DNA from 3 places in the Oceanobacillus timonensis genome. Region 1 is predicted to be linked to each of the others. Evidence: predicted binding sites of a transcription regulator. Region 1 holds the regulator's gene; each other region holds the start of a gene.
What was found. Region 1 encodes Rex, which represses fermentation and respiration genes when NADH is low (regulators of the CRP and FNR family bind a similar motif). Its sites were predicted from a motif close to TTGTGAAATATTTCACAA; they were not measured.
Positions count from the first base shown of each region.

Region 2: a site for Rex is predicted at 1,188-1,205, ahead of B7E05_RS04535 (nitrate/nitrite transporter). Genes of this name have one in related genera too.
Region 3: a site for Rex is predicted at 1,185-1,202, ahead of qoxA (cytochrome aa3 quinol oxidase subunit II). Genes of this name have one in related genera too.

Region 1 is NZ_LT800497.1:3,430,055-3,432,334, reverse strand. It holds gene abc-f (ribosomal protection-like ABC-F family protein) at 1-851, opposite strand, end outside; gene B7E05_RS16755 (redox-sensing transcriptional repressor Rex) at 1,131-1,766, shown strand; gene B7E05_RS16750 (DUF4305 domain-containing protein) at 1,846-2,040, opposite strand; gene B7E05_RS16745 (CPBP family intramembrane glutamic endopeptidase) at 2,042-2,280, opposite strand, start outside.
Region 2 is NZ_LT800497.1:906,498-908,777, forward strand. It holds gene B7E05_RS04535 (nitrate/nitrite transporter) at 1-989, opposite strand, end outside; gene B7E05_RS04540 (nitrate reductase subunit alpha) at 1,492-2,280, shown strand, end outside.
Region 3 is NZ_LT800497.1:3,126,620-3,128,899, reverse strand. It holds gene qoxA (cytochrome aa3 quinol oxidase subunit II) at 32-916, opposite strand; gene B7E05_RS15310 (EAL domain-containing protein) at 1,384-2,280, shown strand, end outside.

The DNA of each region.
Region 1 (2,280 bases):
GCCAAATTCCGTTGGATAAAGTCTTCCATCCGTTTGATTTCCGTCTGCTGTTTTTCAAATTCTTTTTTCTCTTGTTCATAATCAAACGCTTTTTGGTCTAAATAGTTGCTGTAGCTTCCATGGAACTTTTTAGAATGATGTCTGGAAATCTCGTAGACAATAGATACGGTTTTGTCTAAAAAGTAGCGGTCATGGGAAACAATAACGATAGCACCCGGGTAATTGACTAAATAACTTTCCAGCCAGGTAAGCGTATCAATATCTAAATGGTTTGTCGGCTCATCCAGAATAAGCAGCTGCGGTTTTTGCAAAAGGAGTTTCCCAAGCGCCAATCTTGTTTTCTGCCCGCCGCTTAAATCTGTAATCAAGGTATCGTAGTCATAATCACCAAAGGATAAACCGGTGAGTACAGATTTGATTTCTGCTTGATACGTATAACCGCCGCTTGTTTGGTAATCATTTTGGAGTTTGTCATATTTATCGAGCAGTTGCTGATAATCAGACGCATCCATACTGGAAGAATCCGCCATCTGTGTTTCCATTTCACGCAGTTTTTTTTCCATGGAGAGAAGTGGAGAAAATACATCCAGCATCTCTTTCCAAATGGTTTTTCCAGACTCTAACGTCATATGTTGGGAAAGATAACCAAATGTTAAGTCTTTCGGTTTGAATATTTCGCCACCATCAAAAGGCATTTCGCCTGCCATTATTTTGAGCAGTGTTGACTTACCGGACCCATTCCGGCCAACAATTGCAATACGTTCATTTTCTTTAATTTCCATTTTTATATTAGAAAGAATCTCTTCTGCTCCAAAGGATTTCGAGATTCCGTTTAATTGCATTAAAATCATCATTGCCATCCTTTCTAAGTTAGAAAAAAGCCTGTGCAAATACGGTACAGCATAGTCTGTTGATCGGCTTTCTTTTTCAATCATCCTGTTAAAGGAAATCATACCTTATACAAGTGTAACGTATCCCAATAGAAGCGACAATAAAATTAGCTAAAGTTCGCCATGTTGGCAGTATTTCTGTTAAAATTGTATAGTAGAGGATGTTAATGTTGAATAAAAATGAAAAGGTTTAAATAATACATTTTCCTATACTTAGAAACTGAAGAGAGGCCGTTTCAAATGGAACAAAATAAAATTCCGCAGGCAACAGCAAAACGTTTGCCTTTATACTATCGATTTCTCAATAATTTATATCAACAGGGGAAGCTGCGTGTGTCTTCGAAAGAATTAAGTGATGCTGTGAAAGTAGACTCTGCGACGATTCGAAGAGACTTTTCCTATTTTGGAGCGCTTGGAAAAAAAGGGTATGGATATAATGTGGAGTATTTATTAGGTTTTTTTAAAAGTACATTGGACCAGCATGAAATTACCAATGTTGCTTTAATCGGAGTTGGAAATCTGGGAACTGCATTTTTACATTATAATTTTTTAAAAAACAACAATATCCGTATTACAATGGCTTTTGATACAGATGAATCCAAAGCAGGCAAGGAAATTGGCGGCGTTCCCATTTATCATGTGGATGAATTAGAAGATAAAATAAAGGGGATTGAAGTTGCTATTTTAACGATTCCGGCTGAAGAAGCAGATGCTGCTGCAAACAGATTAGTTGATTTAGGCATTAAAGGCATCCTTAATTTCACTCCAGCACGCATTACTGTCCCAAGCAATATCCGTGTACATCATATTGATCTAACGGTAGAATTGCAATCACTGGTATACTTTTTAAAACATTATTCTTTAGAAGAAGAATAGTCCGTTTTTATTTACTGATAAGAAAACTAGCTCTCAAGCAGCTTTTCTAAGAGAAAGCAGTGTGAGAGCTAGTTTTTTCTTATTTTTTATTCTTTACTTTAAAGTAGTACCGCAACATTCGGAAGCCGGCATAAAAAGTAAGTGCCGCAATACCCGCGAACAGGATTGTTACGGTGTCCCAGACAGTGTCTCCTTTACTGAGAACACCAATATAAACAAATAAAGCACCGAATAAAATATAAAAAATGGCTTTAATTAAATATGGACGATGCATGTTAACCTCCAAAGAATATGAGTTGTAATTGATCGAGTTGCTTTTGAATTTCTTCTGGATCTAATGACAGCTGAGCCAAAACAACAAGTGTGTTCATACCGGCATGTACGATAATAGGTACAAGAATCCGCTTTGTCTGTACATAAAGGAATGCAAAAACAAATCCCATTGCTGTATATACTAATAGATGCAAGAAATCCCAATGAATCACGGCGAAAATAATAGAAGATATAATGGCCG
Region 2 (2,280 bases), 2.5 Mb from region 1:
ACAATACCATTTACAATACCAGCTTGGTTGGAAAAATATAATGGAACTAATTTAAAGACAGTACCATTTCCAATTCCTACTGTTATGGCAACGGCTAATGCCCCGACTGTATACCAGCCGATTCCTGGTGAAAAGGACAGTAAGATACCTGAGAATGCCACACCGATAAATACAAACATTAAGATGATAAATGCATTGAATTTATCAGCCAATAAACCGCCAATTGGTCTTAATCCTGTCGCAAGCACAATAAAGATAGCTGTACGAATACCGGAATCTACCGGTTCTAATCCGAAGTTATCTACTAAAAAGCTTGGGAGGAACATGGTAAACGCAACAAAAGCTCCAAATGTAATGAAATAGAATAAGCTTAAGAACCATAAGGTGGTATTTTTATAGACACCTTTCAGTTGTTCGGCCATTGATTTCTTGACTTTTTCTTCTTTACGGTCACCAAAGATAAACACAAGTGCGGCAAATAAAAGTAAGATAATCAGAAAGATGCGTATCGTTCCTTGCCAACCGATTGCCTGCGCGATGACAGGAGCACCAAAAGTTGTAATGGCTGTACCAGCGTTACCAACACCGTATACTCCATTAATAAATCCATGTCTTTCTTTCGGGTAATATTTCGGAAGCGATGTAACGCCGATAGAGAATACAGCTCCGCCTAACCCCAAAATGAAACCGCCGATAACTAAATCCACAAAAGAGTTCGCGATGCTCAAGTAGAAAACAGGAAATAGTAAAATCAGGAAGCTGATCAGGAAAATCATTCTTGCGCCAAAACGGTCTGCGTAAAAACCGATTGGAATACGCAACAGGGATCCTAAAATAACAGGAATAGCTGTAACGATAGATGCTTGTCCGCCTGTTAATGGAATGTCCGTTGTAATATATGGCATGAGTGATGAAATCAATACCCACACCATAAATCCAACAACGAGATTTGAAGTTTGTAAGGTTAATTGTAATCCAGGTTTTTTCATGTTTGATCTCCTTCCAATATGAAGTCATTCTTTTTCTTACACGATAAGGAAGTGTAAGAATGCAATCATTTAAAGAACGTCGAATCGAGTGTCTCCTTTTTCTGATGAAGGAGGCGAGAGCTTGTGCTCTTCATAAGGTGTCCGTTTGTTTATTGATGCGATTACGGTGAAAATTTTAATCTTTCTTTAACAAATACGTAGTGAAATAAATCACATAATTTGTGTCATCTTTTTGAAAATACGTATTGGTTATGGGGAAATGTCGGTAGAACATCCATATAATGTTTTTTTAAGATCTTAAGAATAATGTTTTTTTAAGATCTTAAGATAGATTTTTTCGTTAACTGTAACAGTACTTTTTAAAGCCCCCTAATAACAAACCATCTAAATTTGACTAAATTTTGACTTCTGCCATCCGTGTGATGTTTTTCACAACGAAGGGGAATGAGAAATGATTTAATAGGCACCAGATTGATTAGCAATTCCATTAGGAGGGATTTAGATGGCGAAGAAACCATCTCCACTTTGGCAAAGATTGAATTACTTAAAGCCGAAAGAGAAATATTCCAATAATCATAGCCAATTACAAGAAGGAAATCGTGATTGGGAAAATGTTTATAGAAAAAGATGGCAGCATGATAAGGTTATTCGTTCTACCCATGGTGTCAATTGCACCGGGTCATGCAGCTGGAACATCTATGTAAAAGACGGCATCGTGACATGGGAAGGACAGGCGTTGGATTATCCGACCACGGGTCCGGATATGCCGGAATTTGAGCCGCGTGGGTGTCCTAGAGGAGCAAGTTTCTCCTGGTATCTATACAGCCCTTTACGTGTGAAATATCCTTACGTCAGAAAAAGATTGCTTGATTTATGGAGAGAAGCATTACAAACCCATGATAATCCATTAGAAGCTTGGAAAAGTATTGTAGAAGATAAAGAGAAGGCAGCGTCCTATAAACAAGCAAGAGGAAAAGGTGGCCTGGCTCGTGCGGATTGGGGAGAGGTAACCAAACTAGTTGCTGCATCCTGTCTATATACTGCGATGAAATATGGTCCGGATCGAAATGTTGGATTTTCTCCTATTCCTGCCATGTCCATGGTTAGTTACGCATCAGGCAGTCGCTTTATGCACCTTCTTGGCGGACAGATGTTGAGTTTTTATGACTGGTATGCAGACTTACCGCCAGCATCTCCGCAGATTTGGGGAGATCAGACGGACGTACCAGAAAGTTCGGACTGGTTTAATTCGAGCTACATTATTACCTGGGGTTCGAATGTTCCGTTAACA
Region 3 (2,280 bases), 300 kb from region 1:
ATCGGAGTCATTCTTCGTGCTAGTGACGTCCTTAGTGGTCATGACCTCCGTGGCCGCCGTGACCACCATCACCATGATCGTGAGGACTGTTTTCTCCTTCAGGTGCAGGTTTGAATTCTTGGTGTGTACCAGTAAACGTCTGTTGACCTAAATGTCCAGGCTCTAATAATTCTTCAAATGTTTCTTCCGTTAACGGGTCAGCAGTATTATGAACATCTTCTACCCATGAATCAAAATCACTTGGAGACATGGCTGTTACTAAAAATTCATTTTCTGCAAAACCTTCTCCATTAAAGTTGGAGTTTCTTCCAATATATTCTCCCGGCTCTTCTGCCACAACGTTTAAGTAGTTTGTCATATCAGCCATAGCGTATTTCTGTCCTGCCAGCTGCGGCACCCAAAAGCTTGAAATAGTACCGTGTGAATATAAGCGAAACTCAACATTTTGATCCGTAGGAATGTAAGCATAGTTTACTGTTTCAATATCCTGTTCCGGATAACTGAAATGCCACTTCCAATTGGAAGACGACGCATAAATAACAAGAGGTTCATCTTCTTCATATCCTTCTGGTGCGCTTTCCACCGAATAGATGGACATGGCGGAAACAATGGATAAGAAAGCAACAATAAGAATTGGAACCGTAACAATGATTCCTTCCACATATTTATTTCCTTCAATATGGGGCGGCTCATAGTCAGGATCTTGTTTTGATGCTCTGTATTTAAATAAAATAACTGCAAGCATTACTAAAACAACAATCACAATGAAAGACATTGTAATGATTGATATCCAAATCACTGTTGCAGTTGTATCTGCTTGAGGACCCTTTGGATCAAGTACGAGTAACGGTTCACAGCCTGCAAGAAAAGCGGTAATAGCTGTTAAAAATGCTAAATAGGTCCACTTTAATTTCATGTTGATACCCCTTCCTTTGATGTTGTATTTCGTTTGATATCTTTTAGAGGGTGTTCAAAAAGGTAATAAACGATAAACGGCGAGATAATGACTTTTTTGTCAAAATCGCCTTTATTGCGATTGTTCATCCTGTTAAAAACATGTAACAACTTTTTGAACATCCCCGTTTATTAAGAGGTTGTCCAAATTTTGAATGAACACACAATTAATTTAGTATTGCTTTATGGCAGGAATAATATTAATACGCATGTAGACAAATTACAAGAGATTGAAAAACACTTCACAAAATGTTCATGAAAACTTCTACATATTTTTGAAAAATGTCGAAACATGCCAAAAAAAGCTTGACAATGATTTCAAATAGTAGTATTAGGAAAAATTTAAAAAATATGTTGCTGTGTAAAGAAAATGAAATACAATCAAGTCCAAATGAGAATATGCTATAATGAAAGGAAGGGGGAGTCACCATGGATCCATTAGATATTTTGATAGATTTAGAACAATTACTTCCTTATTATAAACCGATTATCCGTGCAGACAAACAACTTGTGAGCGGCTATGAAGTAATTGCTTATTTCTTAGATGAAAATAACAAAGAGCAGCGTTTAGACTGGCTTTTCGATGACCCTTCTATTCCGGATGAATTTCGGTTGGAAGTAAATCAATATATTCATCAGAAAGCGATTGAGAAGAAATTACAAGACGGTTTTTCAGGACATCTTACTTTATATTATGATGCAGCATTATTCGTTCGTGATAACGGGGAAGCATTCATTCATTTATTACACAGCTATCAGGAACAAGGGTTAGACTTAAATAACATTATTCTTGAAATCAAGGATACCTGCTTACCGGAAAACACAGGCCAATTGAACCATATCATAAAATATTTAAAAACAATTGGTGTTAAAATAAGTATTGAAATGGCAAATCCCAGTGGCAGTTTAAATCAGCTGGCTGTTCTGCATCCTTCTTTTATTAAGGTAGATACATCCTTTTTGAAAGATGATTTGCTGCCGCATTTATACAAAGACGTTTACTTTGGTGTATCCATGTTATCCAGAAAAATTGGCGCATCCTTATTATTCAAAGGAATACGTTCTTATAAACAATTGAATTTTGCCTGGCAAAGCGGCGGGGAATATTATCAGGGAAGTTATCTGACGAACCCGCAACAGGATTTTATAGAAGAAGATTTCTGTAAAAATGATTTAACCGAGTATTTTAGAGAATTTGTGACTTATGAACAACAGAAAGCAAAAGCGCAGTATGAATTATTGGATACCGTTTATGGGAAAATTGATGAGTTGCTTTCCCGTACGAAACGGACGAATGATGATACATGGTTGTTAAGACTTGGAGAG